2 regions of the Streptomyces sp. NPDC029836 genome follow, and region 2 is predicted to be linked to the other one. Evidence: riboswitches for the same ligand, from Rfam matches in the RefSeq annotation. Region 2 holds a riboswitch; the other holds the start of a gene.

The links. A riboswitch is a leader RNA that binds a small molecule or an ion and turns the genes downstream of it on or off. The one in region 2 is predicted to bind cyclic di-AMP.
Region 1: another riboswitch for cyclic di-AMP. It lies ahead of ACZ4XJ_RS04905 (M23 family metallopeptidase); the one in region 2 lies ahead of ACZ4XJ_RS32770 (transglycosylase family protein).

What each region holds. Positions count from the first base shown of each region.
Region 1 covers NZ_JBVHZI010000001.1:1,058,101-1,065,535, forward strand. The annotation lists gene ACZ4XJ_RS04895 (MBL fold metallo-hydrolase) at 1-670, opposite strand, end outside; gene ACZ4XJ_RS04900 (SGNH/GDSL hydrolase family protein) at 810-1,595, opposite strand; gene ACZ4XJ_RS04905 (M23 family metallopeptidase) at 1,758-2,801, opposite strand; cyclic di-AMP (ydaO/yuaA leader) riboswitch at 2,806-2,972, opposite strand; gene ACZ4XJ_RS04910 (tyrosine-protein phosphatase) at 3,291-4,112, shown strand; gene ACZ4XJ_RS04915 (aspartate aminotransferase family protein) at 4,142-5,545, opposite strand; gene hpnH (adenosyl-hopene transferase HpnH) at 5,542-6,573, opposite strand; gene ACZ4XJ_RS04925 (phosphorylase family protein) at 6,579-7,244, opposite strand; gene shc (squalene--hopene cyclase) at 7,244-7,435, opposite strand, start outside.
Region 2 covers NZ_JBVHZI010000018.1:19,306-26,740, forward strand. The annotation lists gene ACZ4XJ_RS32755 (globin domain-containing protein) at 26-1,231, opposite strand; gene ACZ4XJ_RS32760 (cytochrome P450 family protein) at 1,353-2,627, shown strand; gene ACZ4XJ_RS32765 (transglycosylase family protein) at 2,742-3,800, shown strand; cyclic di-AMP (ydaO/yuaA leader) riboswitch at 4,075-4,245, shown strand; gene ACZ4XJ_RS32770 (transglycosylase family protein) at 4,248-5,000, shown strand; gene eno (phosphopyruvate hydratase) at 5,404-6,690, shown strand; gene ACZ4XJ_RS32780 (FtsB family cell division protein) at 6,797-7,285, shown strand; gene ACZ4XJ_RS32785 (DUF501 domain-containing protein) at 7,345-7,435, shown strand, end outside.

The DNA of each region.
Region 1 (7,435 bases), on a different contig from region 2:
GCCCGCAGAAGTGCTGTGCCGGGGTGGCGGTGAGGGTCAGCCCGGCGACCTCGGTGGCCTCGTTCCAGTCGAGCTCCCGCAGCCGGCCGGCCGGTACGCCCCAGCGTTCCAGGTGCGCGCCGACGCCCAGCGGGACGGCGAAGACGGTGTTCGTGCCGGCCAGCGCCTTGATCGTGGGCAGGTCGAGGTGGTCGTAGTGGTCGTGGGAGATCACCACGACGTCGACCTCGCCCAGGGAGGCCAGCGGCACCGGGACCGGGTGCAGGCGCTTGGGCCCGGCGAAGGAGTAGGGAGAGCAGCGCTGTCCCCACACGGGGTCGAAGAGGACTCGGCGGCCGTCGATCTCCACGAGCACGCTGGAATGGCCCATCCAGGTCACCCGCAGGCCGCTGACCGGGGCCTTCGCCAGTTCGGCCAGGGTGGTCGGGTAGACCGGGATCGGCGCGGCGGGGCTGCGCCGGATCCGTTGTTCCTTGTGGAAGTAGACCCGGGCGAACTCGGCCATCGACCCGGAGGGCCTGGTCCTGCCCTTCACCGGGTTCTGGAAGGCGCCGTCGGCGAAGTTCGGCGAGCGTCGGATCCGCTCCAGCCGGGCGCCGGAGGAGTCCGCCCCGAAGGCTTCGGCGCGCAGGGCGCGCAGCCTGGGACGCAGGGGAAGGGAGCCGGTCAAGGCGCCTCCTCAAGAGGGTGCGGTTCGAGGTGGCACGGTAGTACATGCACGACCGTCCCAACGCGTACCGGCCCGTGAGGATTCCGCCCGGCGGGAACCCGCCGGGCGGAATCGAGGCGCGTCCGGTTCCCCGCGCGTCCTACAGGGGCAGCAGGTCGGGGCGCTTCGCCGCGACGTGGTCGCCGGAGGACTCGCCCCGCAGCCGGCGCCCGATCCACGGCACGAGGTGTTCGCGCGCCCACTGGATGTTGTCGCGGGTCACGTCCACCGAGCCGCGCGGCGGCGTCGGCGGCCACGGCTGGTCGGGGTCGGTCGGGATCCCGTAGCCCAGCACCTGTGCGGCGCGCAGCGCGACGCGGGTGTGACCCTCGGGCGAAAGGTGCAGTCGGTCTCCGTCCCAGGCCCGCCGGTCCTGCACCGAGCGCAGCGACCACAGGTCGAGCACCGGGCAGTCGTAGCGGTCGGCGATGGAGCGGACGTGCGCGCTGTACGTGGCGACCTTGCCCCTCAGGTGCCTCAGGACTGGCACGCCCCGCGTGTCGAAGCCGGTGGTGATCATGACGAGGCCGACGGCTTCGGTGAGGTCGGCGACGGCCGCCTCGAACCGCTCCGCCACGTCGTCCGGGTCGCTGCCGGGACGGATGATGTCGTTCCCGCCCGCGCAGAAGGTCACCAGGTCCGGTGCGAGGGCGCGGGCCCTCGGGACCTGGTCGGCCACGATCTGGTCGAGGAGCTTCCCCCGCACGGCCAGGTTCGCGTACCGGAAGTCGTGTTCTTCGCGCTGATCGGCGAGGAGCACGGCGAGGCGGTCCGCCCAGCCGAGATGGGAACCCCCGGGTCCCGGGTCTCCCACGCCTTCGGTGAAGCTGTCCCCGATCGCCGCGTACGAGCCGATGGTCTTGAGTGTCGTCGTCGTCGCTGCCACGAAACGACATCCTTCACCGTCGCAACCAACCTACGCCAACGTAATGAGGGGTTGACGGACCGTGATCTGTACCACGCGGGGGATAAGGAATAAGTACACGTGAGGCCGGGACCCCCCTCGGGTCCCGGCCTCACGCGCGCGTGTGTCCGACGGACGGTGCCGTCAGAGGCTGACGCCCTTGGAGCGGAGGTAGCCCAGCGGGTCGATGTCCGAGCCGTAGGACGGGCCCGTGCGGATCTCGAAGTGGAGGTGCGGACCGGTCACGTTGCCGGTGGCGCCGGACAGGCCGACGCGCTGGCCGCCGGTGACGCTCTGGCCGGCCGAGACGGACAGCGAGGAGAGGTGCGCGTACTGGGAGTACTTGCCGTCCGCGTGCTTGATGACGACCTCGTTGCCGTACGAGCCGCCCCAGCCGGCGGAGACGACGGTGCCCGCGCCGACGGCCTTGACGGTGGTGCCGGTGCCGGCCATGAAGTCCACGCCGGTGTGGTAACCGGAGGACCACATGCTGCCGCCCATGCGGTACGCGGTGGAGACGCCGCCCGCGACCGGGGCCACGAATCCGCCGGAGGCCGACGGGGTGGAGGGCGCCGCCTGACCCGACCCGGCGGGCTTCTGCGCGGGCGCGGCCTTCTTGGGCGCCGCCTTCGGGGCGGAGGAGCGCTCACCGGACGCCTCAGGGCGGCTGGAGGAGCGCTCGGAGCGGTTGCCGGAGCCCGACTCGGAGGCGGAGTCCGGGGTCGAGGCGGAGGGCGGCGACTGCTTCTTGGTCGGGGCCGGAGCGGCGGGTGCGGGGGCGGCCCCGGTCGAACCCGGAGCGCCGAGGGTGAGCTTGAGGCCCGGGTGGATCAGCGAGGGGTCGCTGCCGACGGCGTCGCGGTTGTCGGCGTAGAGCTGCTCCCAGCCGCCGGTGAGCCGGCGCTCGGCGGCGATCTTCGAGAGGTGGTCGCCGGCGACGACGGTGTAGACCGCGGCGGCAGCGGCGGTCGGCGTCGCGGTGGGCGTCACCGTGGCGGCCGCCTGGAGGGCCGCCGGGGCCTGCGGGGCCTGCGCGGGTGCGGTGGCCGGGGCGGCCGCGGGGGCTGCGTGGGCGCCGGTGGCACCGATCAGCGGCAGCGCGAGCGCGGCGCCGCCGGTGCCGGCCGCGGTGAGACCGCGGGATATGGAACGGGACTTCGGGCGGCGGTGCTTACCCTTACCGGGCATGGCGAATTCCTCTCCGTCGCCTGCGAGGTGAGCTGTCGGGTTCGGACTGGAGATGTCCGGCCGCGCACGTCGAGGACGCGTACGGCTTCACCCCGAGCCGGCCCGGAGAACGTTCCGGTCCGGCGGCCTACCTGGTTCCCCCGCTCCTGCCGCGCGCGTCGATAGTCGGGTGCGGTTCCCGGGCGGCGGCAGGATTAGGCTGTCCACCCGGATCGGTCGTGAAGGTAATCGAGCGGGTCCACGGGCAACAAGCCGCACATTCCCTGACGCAATCACAGGTATGAGGGTGTGAGGGAATTCCGGTCACCCTGTGTCCATTCCGCACCATCAACAACCGCCCTGGCGTGGGAATTCGGATTTCGCGATCGGGCACACACGGTCACCGTATGATCTGGCTCACGGAGCCTGGCGCGATCTCGCCTCTCCCCGTGGCAAGTTGCTCCCAACCGGCGTAATTCGGACACCTCAGGACGATGCGGAGGACCACTCGTGACCCAGCAGATACCGCCACCCCTTCCGGCGATCCCCGAACCCGAACCGGAGCTGACGGGAGTGCGCAATTTCCGTGACGTGGGCGGTCTGCCGACCGCCGACGGACGACGGGTCAGGTCGGGACGACTCTTCCGAAGCGGACATCTGGCGCATGCCACCGAAACAGGAACACAGTTCCTCTCCTCGCTCGGTCTGCACACGGTGTTCGACTTCCGCAACCGCGCCGACCACGCCGTGGAAGGGCCGGACGTGGAACTGCCGGGCGTGCGCTACGTGAACATCCCGCTGTCCGACCCGGCCGCCGGGAAGGAGTTCTGGACGATGGTCCGCGAGGGCGACCTGGCCCAGCTGCGCACCCTCCTCGGGGAGGGCCGGGCGGCCGAGCGCATGACCACCTCGTACCGCACGATGATCCGCACCCGGACCGCCGAACACAGCCGGGTCGTGCACGCGCTGGCCGAGGACAGCGTGCCGGCACTGATGCACTGCGCGGCGGGCAAGGACCGGGCCGGTCTGTCGATCGCCGTCACGCTGCTCGCGCTCGGCGTCGAACGGGACGTGATCGCGGCGGACTACCTGGAGTCGAACGCCCCGCACCGCCGCTACCGGATGCGGCGCGGCGCGGACGCGGTCGAGTCCCGCCCGGCCGAGGTGTCGGAGCTGCTGGCCCCGCTCTTCGACGCGCGCGCCGAGTACCTGCGGGCGGCGTACGAGACGATCGACGAGGAGTGGGGCGGGGTGGACCGCTACCTCGCCGAAGGCCTCGGGCTCGCGCCCGAGACCCTGGTCCGGCTACGGGAGAGACTGCTGGAACCGTAGGAGCCGGGCCTCCCCCGGCCGGCAGGCCGTCAGCGGTTGCCGACGGCCTGCTTCACCAGCGTCCGGCCGAAGTCCCACATCAACGAGCCACCGCTGTGCGCTTCGTCCATGACCTCCCGGAAGGCGCCGACGAACCGGTCCACGTCGTGTTCGTCCACGATCAGCGGCGGGATCAGCTTGATGACCTCCAGGTGGTCCCCGGACACCTGGGTGAGGATCCGGTGCTTGCGCAGCAGCGGCACCACGACCATCTGGGCGAACAGCCCCTTGCGGGCGGCCTGGAGCATCGCCCAGCGGCTGCGCAGGCCCAGCGAGGACGGCCGGCCGAACTCGATGCCGATCATCAGCCCGCGCCCCCGCACCTCGTGCAGCAGCTCGTACTCGTCCACGAGCGCGGCGAGTCGGCCGCGCAGCAGGTCGCCCACGGCGCGGGCGTTGGCCGTGACCTCCTCGTCCTCCATGACGCTCAGCACCGCCAGGCCGGCGGCCATCGCCTGCGCGTTGGAACCGAAGCTCGCCGAGTGGACCAGCACCCGGTCCATGGACGAGTACACGCGCTGGAAGATCCAGTCCTTGCCCAGGGTCGCGCCGACCGGCACGTAGCCGCCCGACAGGGCCTTGGCCACGCACACCAGGTCCGGCTCGACGCCGGGTTCGTGCTGGTACGCGTAGAAATCGCCGGTGCGTCCGAGGCCGGTCTGCACCTCGTCGGCGATCAACAGGGCCTTGTGCCGGTGCAGGAGCTCCTGGGCCGCGCGCAGGAATCCGGGGGGCGCGGCGAGCACCCCCTTGCCCTGGATCGGCTCCACGATCAGGGCGGCGACGTCGCCCCGGCGCAGTTCGCGTTCCAGGGCGTCCAGGTCACCGAGGGCGATCCGGGTGTCGGGGAGCAGCGGCGCGAAGCCGTCCCGGAAGCCGGCTTCACCGTTGACCGACAGCGAGCCGGTGGTGAGTCCGTGAAAGGCGTGGTCGCAGTAGAGGATCCTGGGCCGGCCGGTGGCGTAGCGGGCGAACTTCAGGGCCGTCTCGACCGCCTCGGTGCCGCTGTTGCCGAAGAAGACCCGGTCCAGGTGGGGGCTGTACGAGAGCAGCTTCTCGGCGAGCAGTCCCGGCAGCGGCTGGCAGTCGAAGCGGGTCAGGTCGGCGAGCTGGGCGTCCAGGACGTCGTGCAGCGCCTTGCGGACGACGGGGTGGTGTCGGCCCAGGGCCATCACCCCGAAGCCGGCGAGCATGTCGAGGTGGTCGTTGCCCTCGGCGTCCCAGAAGTGGGCGCCCTCGGCGCGTACGTAGACCTTGTCGAAGCCGATGGTGTGGAGCATGCGGGGCAGCTGGTGGTTGAGGTGGCGGGAGTGGAGCTCGTAGCGCTCGTCCCCGCGCTCGGCGAGCAGGGCGGCGAGGTCGAAGCCTTTGCCGCCCTCCTGGCCGGCGGTCATGCCGAGCCGGCCCGGTTGCTGCCGATGGTCTCCCGGGCCGCTCGCAGGGATTCCTTGAGGGAGCCCATGGTGGCGAGGACGGCGGTGGGTTCGTATCCGCAGTGCGCCATGCAGTTGGCGCAGCGCGGGTCCTTGCCGCGGCCGTACTTGTTCCAGTCGGTGTCCTCGATGAGTTCGCGGTACGTGGGTACGTAGCCGTCGCTCATCAGGTAGCAGGGGCGCTGCCAGCCGAAGAGGGAGTAATTGGGAATGGCCCAGGCGGTGCAGGGGAAATCCGCCTTGCCTTCCAGGAAGTCGAGGAAGAGCGGGGAGTGGTTGAGCCGCCAGCGCCGCCGGTTCCCGCCCGCGAAGGCCTTCTTGAAGAGTTCGCGGGTCTGTTCGACGCCCAGGAAGTGTTCCTGGTCGGGGGCCTTTTCGTAGGCGTAGGCGGGCGAGATCATCATTTCGTCGACGCGGAGGTCGTCATTGAGGTAGTTGAGCACCTCGATGATGGTCTGCGGGGTGTCGGTGTTGAAGAAGGTGGAGTTCGTCGTCACCCGGAAACCGCGCCGCTTCGCCTCCTTGATGGCCGCGACGGCCTCGTCGAAGACGCCTTCCTTGGCCACCGATTCGTCGTGGCGTTCGCGCAACCCGTCGATGTGGACGGCGAAGGCGAAATAGGGGGACGGGGTGAATTTTTCGATCTTCTTGCGGAGCAGCATCGCGTTGGTGCAGAGGAAGACGTACTTCCGCTTCGCCACCAGCTGCCGGACGATCTCGTCGATCTGCGGGTGCATCAGGGGCTCACCGCCCGCGATGGACACCATCGGCGCACCGGACTCCAGCACGGCGCCGACGGCCTGGGCCACCGGCATGCGCTGCTTGAGGACCCCGGCCGGGTGCTGGATCTTTCCGCATCCCTCGCAGGCCAGGTTGCAGGCGTAGAGCGGTTCCAGTTCCACGATCAGCGGGAACTTCTCCCGCTTGCGGAGCTTCTGTTCGAGAAGATAGGTCCCGACCCTGATGGACTGGCGCAGTGGCATGGCCATCTGGCTCACCTCCTGGGGAGCAGCGAAGAACGGTGCCATTCATGGAACGCGGGCAGTAGGGCACGCAGTACACGGAACGCCGATATTCCACCGCGGACGGTGCCGATGCGGACGAGCTCGTGCTCAGGAGCGTCCACGATCACCCGGACGGCCGCAACGGGACGTTCCCCCTCCGACCGGTCGGGGGCGCCCCGGGTGGCGGTCCACAGGGTGGCCGCCGACTCCATGTCGACCGCCACGGCGCCGCCGGCGCGCAGCCGGGCCCGCTCCTGGCCGCGTACGACGTGGTCGGACCCGGTCAGCGCGCCGGTGTGCACGGTCCGGTCCGGGAGGGCCCGGGCCAGGGCCTCGACGAGCAGTCGGGTGCCGGTGCACGGGACGGTCCCGCGCGGGTCCCGGGTCTCGTCGGCGACGACCAGGTCGCCGGGGTGCATGCCGGGAACCAGCCCGGCGCAGAACCCGGTGGCCAGTACGGCGGCCCCCGCCATCCCCGGCCGCTCCAGCGCACGGGCGAGGGCCCGTTCGGCGGCGCGCGGCCCCATGCCCGTACGCAGCACCGTGCTCGGCCCGCCGGCCGGCCGGCCGGCGCTGCGCAGCGCCATCCGCTCGATGCGCAGCGCGCAGGCGATCAGCAGCGGCGGGGGCGGGGGCTGCGCCCGGGGGCCGGTCATCAGGAGTCCTCGGCGAGGGCCGGGGCGGCGGTGGGTCGGCGTCCGTCGGGCCCGAAGGGTTCCCCGTGGAGGTAGCGGCCGAGGGCGGTCAGGGGGAACACCTGTCGGTACAGGTGGTAGTTGATGGAGAAGTCCCAGGGGAAGCCGGTGCCCGTGAAGTACGGCTCGTCCCAGGTGCCGTCGGGGCGCTG
Region 2 (7,435 bases):
GCCGGCGCCCGGTGGCGAGGGCGGCTCAGTCCTCGCGCGGGGCGCGTCCGGAAGGGTTGTGCCAGTGCGTGGCGGGCCGGTCCAGGAACCACTCGCCGAAGCCGGTCGGCCGGTTCGGGGCGGCACCGACCGGCGGAACGGTGTCGTGGAAGAGGCGGTCCGGGCGGGCCCCGAGCCCTTCCAGCAGCTGAACGGTCTCCTCGACGAACTGCGGCGGCCCGCTGAGGTAGACGTCCTGCTCCCGCCACAGGCCCCGGTTGCTGAGCGCGGTCGCCAGCCGCTCGGTCGCCTGGTTGCGGTGCCGGCCGGGGGCGGGCGTGATGTAGGTGACGGCGAGCCAGCGCAGCTCGGCGGCGTACGCGTCGATCAGCGGCCGGTCGTAGAGGTGCGCGGCGTCCCGGGCGACCGCGAAGAGCCGTACGTCGTGATCGGGAGGACGCTCCACGAGGTCCTCCAGCATGGCGCGGACGGGCGCCCAGCCGGTCCCGGCGGCGATGAGGGTGACCGGCCGGTCCGCGCGCCGCAGGGTCAGCGCCCCGCCGGGCGCGCCGAGCCGCAGCCGTTCGCCGGGCCGGACCTCGCGGACCAGGGCGGTGCTGAGCCGGCCGCCTTCGATGCGGCTGACGTGGAGGTCGACGGTGCCGTCGGAGCGGGGCGCGTTGCCAAGCGAGTACGTCCGCCAGGTGGTCGGCACGCGCGCGCTGCACACGCTCACGTACTGGCCGGGGAGATGGGGGAGGGGCGCGTGCGGCCGCAGGGTCAGTACGGCGATGTCGTCCCCGTACTGGAGGTGCCGCACGATCTCGGCGTCCCACCAGGGCGGTGAGTCGTCGTCGGCGGCGCCGGCCGTCATCATGTCGGCGATCACCTGGTAGGCCTCGGCCCAGGCCTTCTCGGTGGCCGGGGTCCACGCCTCGCCGGAGGTCTCGGCGAGCGCGGCCAACAGACTGGCGCCGACGGCCGCGTAGTGCTCCGGGCCGACGAGGAACTTGCGGTGGTCACGGCCGAGGTCGCGGAGGTAGGGCAGGAGGAGGGCCTCGTCCTCCAGCCGGGAGACCACCTGGGTGAGGGCCGCGAAGAGCCGGTCCCGCTGCCGCTCCATGTCCTGCGGGGCGGGCGGGAAGAGCTCGCGGAACCCGGGGTTGTGCCAGAACAGGTGGGAGTAGAAGTACTTGACCGCGTGCTCGGCCCTCCTCTCCACCACCGCGAAGCTGCTCTTCAAGATCCTCACATCCACAAAACCGAAAGTAGGAACGGCGGGGAACGGGACGTCAAGGGATGGCCGATCTGCGGACAGCCGCGACGAACCCCCCATATCGGAGCACCCGTACGGTCCGGGATACGGTCTGCGGGTGCATGAGCAGACCTCCGCGACCCCGGCCGACTCCGCCCCCACCGAGGGGCCGACCCTGTTCGACTGGGAGTTCGCGACCGACCCCTACCCCGCCTACGCCTGGCTGCGCGAGCACTCCCCGGTGCACCGCACCAAGCTCCCGAGCGGGGTGGAGGCCTGGCTGGTCACCCGCTACGCCGACGCCCGACAGGCCCTCGCCGACCAGCGCCTGAGCAAGAACCCCGCGCACCACGCCGCGCCCGCCCACGCCAAGGGCCGGACGGGCATCCCGGGGGAGCGCAAGGCGGAGCTGATGACGCACCTGCTGAACATCGACCCGCCGGACCACACCCGGCTGCGCCGACTGGTGTCGAAGGCGTTCACCCCGCGCCGCGTCGCCGAGTTCGCCCCGCGCGTGCAGGAGCTCACCGACCACCTGATCGACGCCTTCGCCGCGAAGGGGGAGGCCGACCTCATCCACGAGTTCGCCTTCCCGCTCCCCATCTACGCCATCTGCGAGATGCTCGGGGTACCGCGCGAGGACCAGGACGACTTCCGCGACTGGGCCGGGATGATGATTCGGCACGGAGGGGGCCCGCGCGGCGGGGTCGCCCGCTCGGTCAAGCAGATGCGGACGTATCTCGGGGAACTCATCCACCGGAAACGGGACGACCTCGGCAATGACCTCATCTCCGACCTGATCCGGGCAAGCGACCACGGTGACCACCTCACCGAGGCCGAGGCCACGGCGATGGCGTTCATCCTGCTGTTCGCCGGCTTCGAGACGACCGTGAACCTCATCGGCAACGGCGTCCACTCCCTCTTCATGAACCCGGAACAACGCGAGCGGCTCCAAGCCTCGCTCGCCGCGGGCGAGAGCGCCCTCCTGGAGACCGGGGTCGAGGAACTCCTGCGCCACGACGGCCCGGTGGAGCTGGCCACCTGGCGGTTCGCGACCGTCCCGCTGACCCTCGGCGGGCAGGAGATCGCCACCGGCGACCCGGTGCTGGTGGTCCTCGCGGCGGCCGACCGGGATCCGGAACGGTTCGCCGATCCGGACACCCTGGACCTGTCCCGGAGTGACAACCAACACCTCGGGTACGGCCACGGGATCCACTACTGCCTGGGCGCTCCGCTCGCCCGGCTCGAAGGACAGACGGCGCTCGCGACTTTGCTGACGCGTCTGCCGGATCTGGAACTTGCCGTTCCCCCCACGGACCTGCGCTGGCGCGGCGGACTCATCATGCGTGGCCTGCGCACGCTTCCGGTTCGCTTCACACCTCGAAACAACTGAGTCGTTTCCTGACGCCGTCTGATCACACGTCAGTCGCCGACCGAACTTGTGACAATCGTTCGAAGGCCGCTAGGTTCTGCCGTTACCCCGCCGTTATGCGAAAGGTAAAGCCTCATGCGTTCCGGGAACGGCCGCCACAGACGCCCCCGCCAGGTACCCGCCCTGGTCGTCACCGCCGGAGTCACAGGCTCCGCACTCGCCCTGCCCCTGCTCGCCGCGACGAACGCGAGCGCGGCCGACACGACCACGTGGGACAAGGTGGCCGACTGCGAGAGCGGCGGCAGCTGGAGTGCCAACTACGGCAGCGGCGAGTACGGCGGGCTCCAGTTCACCCAGGAGCAGTGGAGGAACGCGGGCGGACTCGCCTACGCGGAGCGCCCGGACCTCGCCAGCCGCTCCCAGCAGATAGCCATCGGCGAGAAGGTGCTGGCCTCGCAGGGCCCCCAGGCGTGGCCGCTGTGCGCCGCCTCGGCCGGACTGACCCAGCAGGGCCCGGCCGCCGCGGTGGACCCGGGTGACCCCCGGCCCGCCGGGCCGGTCGCCCCCGCCCCCGTACGGCCCGACGGTTCGGTGCCCGTCGCGGGCTCCGAGCCCGCCGTCGACTTCGGGGCCCCGACCCCGCAGCCGGCGCAGGGTGGCCCGTCCACCGGCCCGACCGGCCTGCCGGACTACCCGCAGGGCCCCGCCGGCGGACTGCCCGTCATGCCCGACCCGGACTCCCCGGCCCCGTCCACGGACCCGACGGTCCCGCCGACGACCGCGCCGCCCACCACGACCCCGCCGACCACGGCGCCCACCACGCCGGTGGACCCGAGGGCCCCCGGAACCCCGACCGTTCCGGGCACCCCCACCGTTCCGGGGGACCCGACGGCGCCCACGGCCCCGCTCACCCCGGGTGCCACGCCCTCGGCCGTGCCGGCCGGCGCGATCGACGCAGCGGTCGACGGAGCGGGCAAGCACCGCGGTCCGGCGGCCGTCGAGCCGCACGGCTCGTCTGACGCCGCGTCGACCCCCTCGTACACGGTCAAGGCCGGCGACAGCCTCACCGCGATCGCCGACGCCCAAGGCCTCAAGGGTGGTTGGAACACGCTCTACGCGGCCAACGAGCAGGTCATCGGCGGGAACGCGGACCTCATCAAGCCGGGTCAGAACCTGGATCTAACCAAGGAATAGGGGCAGTTCGCCCAGTCGGAAAGAGCTGAATGTCCGTTATCGGCAAATGAGACATGCGTCTCTTCCGATCAACTGGCGTGTCTCGTTCCGGAACTTCCACAAACCCGCCCCTCACCTGCGTAAACGTACTTTTGAGGAACGCAAGGAGGCCGGTTTCTCCCTGATGTCGCGCGTTGAACATCAGGGGGAGACCTGTCTACCTTCTGAGTCGCTCGCCACCGCGGGCTCCTTCGACCGCATCGCCGAATCCTGCCGGCGGACGGGGGGAACAGTCGTCGCGCAAGCGCCGAAGGCAGGAGCGGGGGAACCAAGGTAGGCGCCGGGAAGGGTCGTTGGAAGACGGCCGCGTACCGGCTTGGGGTTAAGCCACGTGCTCGACACGTGACCGGGCAACTCATCCGCCCGAACCCGACAGCTCACCTCGAAGGCGTCGGTGAGGAGAACTCCATGCTGCTTTCCGGCAAGGGCAAGCACCGTCGCGGCTCCAAGGCCGTCCGTATCGTCACGCTCGCCGGTGTCGCCGGTGTCGCCGTCGCGGCCCCGCTGATGGCCGCCGGTACCGCGAGCGCCGCGACCGTCTCCGAGTGGGACAAGGTCGCGCAGTGCGAGTCCGGTGGCAACTGGGCCATCAACACCGGCAACGGTTACTACGGCGGCCTGCAGTTCTCGGCCTCCACCTGGGCCGGCTACGGCGGCAAGGCGTACGCCGCCACGGCCAACCAGGCCAGCAAGTCCCAGCAGATAGCCATCGCCGAGAAGGTCCTCAAGGGCCAGGGCAAGGGCGCCTGGCCGCACTGCGGCAAGGGCCTGTCCAACGCCGCGTACAACGGCGGCGGCTCGACCACCACGCCCGCCAAGCCGAAGCCCGAGACGAAGCCGGCCAAGCCCGCCCCGGCGAAGCCCGCGAAGCCGGCCACGCCCGCCAAGCCGGCGACGCCGAAGGCCGAGCCGAAGCGCACCGAGGTCCCCGTCTCGCGCTCCGAGCGCGTCGAGACCCCGGCCGTCAAGCCGCAGGCCCCCAAGACCGAGGCCCCGGCGACCGGCAACGGCTCCTACGTCGTCAAGGCCGGCGACACCCTGGGCACCATCGCCCAGGCGAACGGCGTCAAGGGTGGCTGGGAGAAGCTCTTCCAGCTGAACAACGACACCGTCAAGGACGCCGACCTGATCTTCCCGGGTCAGAAGCTGAAGCTCAGCTGAATCACCGCACCACACCGCACGGCGGCCTGAACACCGCACGGCGGCGCACCACACCGCATGACACCGCATGACACCGCATCACGCGCGGTCCCGCAGCATGTCCACCGCCCGGCCCGCATCCCCTCGCGCGCCGGGCGGCGGCATGCTCGCGGTCATGTCCGGCGGCGCGTTCCGGGGCGGCTCCCGCGGCCCGTTCCGGAGCCGGCGCGGGCGGCCCTCCGCGGGCCGGAGCCCACTTTCTCAAGAGCCCTATGTCCTGGAAGAGGAGCATTCAGCCCCTATTTCGTCCCAGGACCCGGGCGGTCGGCGGGCCCAGTGCCCGGAGCCGGTTAGGCTCTAGGCGGCAAGGCCATCCCACGGCCTGACACGCCACCGCACACCCAGCGTCACATCCCAGAAGGAGATGCTCGTGCCGTCCATCGACGTCGTCGTAGCCCGGGAAATCCTGGACTCCCGAGGCAACCCCACGGTCGAGGTCGAGGTGGGCCTCGACGATGGCAGCACCGGCCGTGCTGCAGTTCCGTCCGGCGCCTCCACCGGTGCATTCGAGGCCATCGAGCTGCGTGACGGTGACCCCAACCGTTACTTCGGCAAGGGTGTCGAGAAGGCCGTCCTCGCCGTCATCGAGCAGATCGGCCCGGAGCTCGTCGGCTACGACGCCACCGAGCAGCGGCTGATCGACCAGGCCATGTTCGACCTGGACGCCACCGACAACAAGGGCTCCCTCGGCGCCAACGCGATCCTCGGCGTGTCCCTCGCCGTGGCGCACGCCGCGTCCGAGGCCTCGGACCTCCCGCTCTTCCGCTACCTCGGCGGCCCGAACGCGCACCTGCTGCCCGTTCCGATGATGAACATCCTCAACGGTGGGTCGCACGCCGACTCCAACGTGGACATCCAGGAGTTCATGATCGCCCCGATCGGCGCGGAGTCCTTCTCCGAGGCGCTGCGCTGGGGTGCCGAGGTCTACCACACCCTCAAGAAGGTCCTGCACACCAAGGGCCTCTCCACCGGTCTCGGTGACGAGGGCGGTTTCGCCCCGAACCTGGAGTCCAACCGCGCCGCGCTCGACCTCATCGTCGAGGCCATCAAGCAGGCCGGCTACGTCCCGGGCAAGGACATCGCGCTCGCGCTCGACGTCGCCGCGTCCGAGTTCTACAAGGACGGCAAGTACGAGTTCGAGGGCCAGTCCCGCTCGGCCGCCGAGATGACCGAGTACTACGAGGAGCTCGTCTCCGCGTACCCGATGGTCTCCATCGAGGACCCGCTGTACGAGGACGACTGGGCCGGCTGGAAGACCCTCACCGACAAGCTGGGCGCCAAGGTCCAGATCGTCGGCGACGACCTCTTCGTCACCAACCCGGAGCGTCTGGCCCGCGGCATCGAGGAGGGCTCCGCGAACGCCCTGCTCGTCAAGGTGAACCAGATCGGTTCGCTGACCGAGACCCTCGACGCCGTCGAGATGGCCCAGCGCAACGGCTTCAAGTGCATGATGTCGCACCGCTCCGGCGAGACCGAGGACGTCACCATCGCCGACCTCGCCGTCGCCGTGAACTGCGGCCAGATCAAGACCGGCGCCCCGGCCCGCTCGGACCGCGTCGCCAAGTACAACCAGCTGCTGCGCATCGAGGAGATCCTCGACGACGCCGCCGTGTACGCGGGCCGCTCCGCCTTCCCGCGCTTCAAGGGCTAAGGGCCAATCAGCGCCTCGCGGCGCCGGCCTCCGTACGTCCCCGCACTCGGTCCCGTACCGTGTGCGGGGACGTATTGCGTAGCGCGCATCCAGGGGAGGCGGGACCATGGCCGGGAACCGGGACCGGTTCTCCACCTTCTCGACGGCGACCAGGCTCAAGCAGCTCGGTGAGCGGACCGCCGCGCACGTCTACCGCTCGCAGACGCGGCGCCAGGTCCGCCGCAGCCGGCTCACCGGCCGGGCCGCGTTGCTGGTCCTCGTCCTCTGTACCCTGGTCGTCGCCCTCGCGTACCCGATGCGCCAGTACGTGTCCCAGCGCTCGGAGATCGCGGACCAGCAACGGAACGCGGTCGACGCGTACAAGCGCCTCGAACAGCTCCGCGACGAGAAGGCCCGCTGGCAGGACCCGGCCTACGCGGAGCAGCAGGCGCGCAAGCACCTGCACTTCCTGCGCCCGGGCGAGACCGGCTACATCATGAAGGACCCCGGGGCCGAGGCCCCGGAGCACCGCCGCGGTGGGCAGGCCGGTTCCGACCGGCCCTGGTACTCCAACGTCTGGGACGGGGTCGACAAGGCCGACCGCCCCGGCGACTGAGCGCGTACCCGCCCGCCCCGCACCCACCACCCACGAGACCGAAGAGACTTCCTCCAGGCATGCAGACGCCCCCGCCCCAGACCGACCGGACCGAGCCGACCGACGCGGACATCGAGGCGTTCGAGCAGCAGCTCGGCCGCCCCCCGCGCG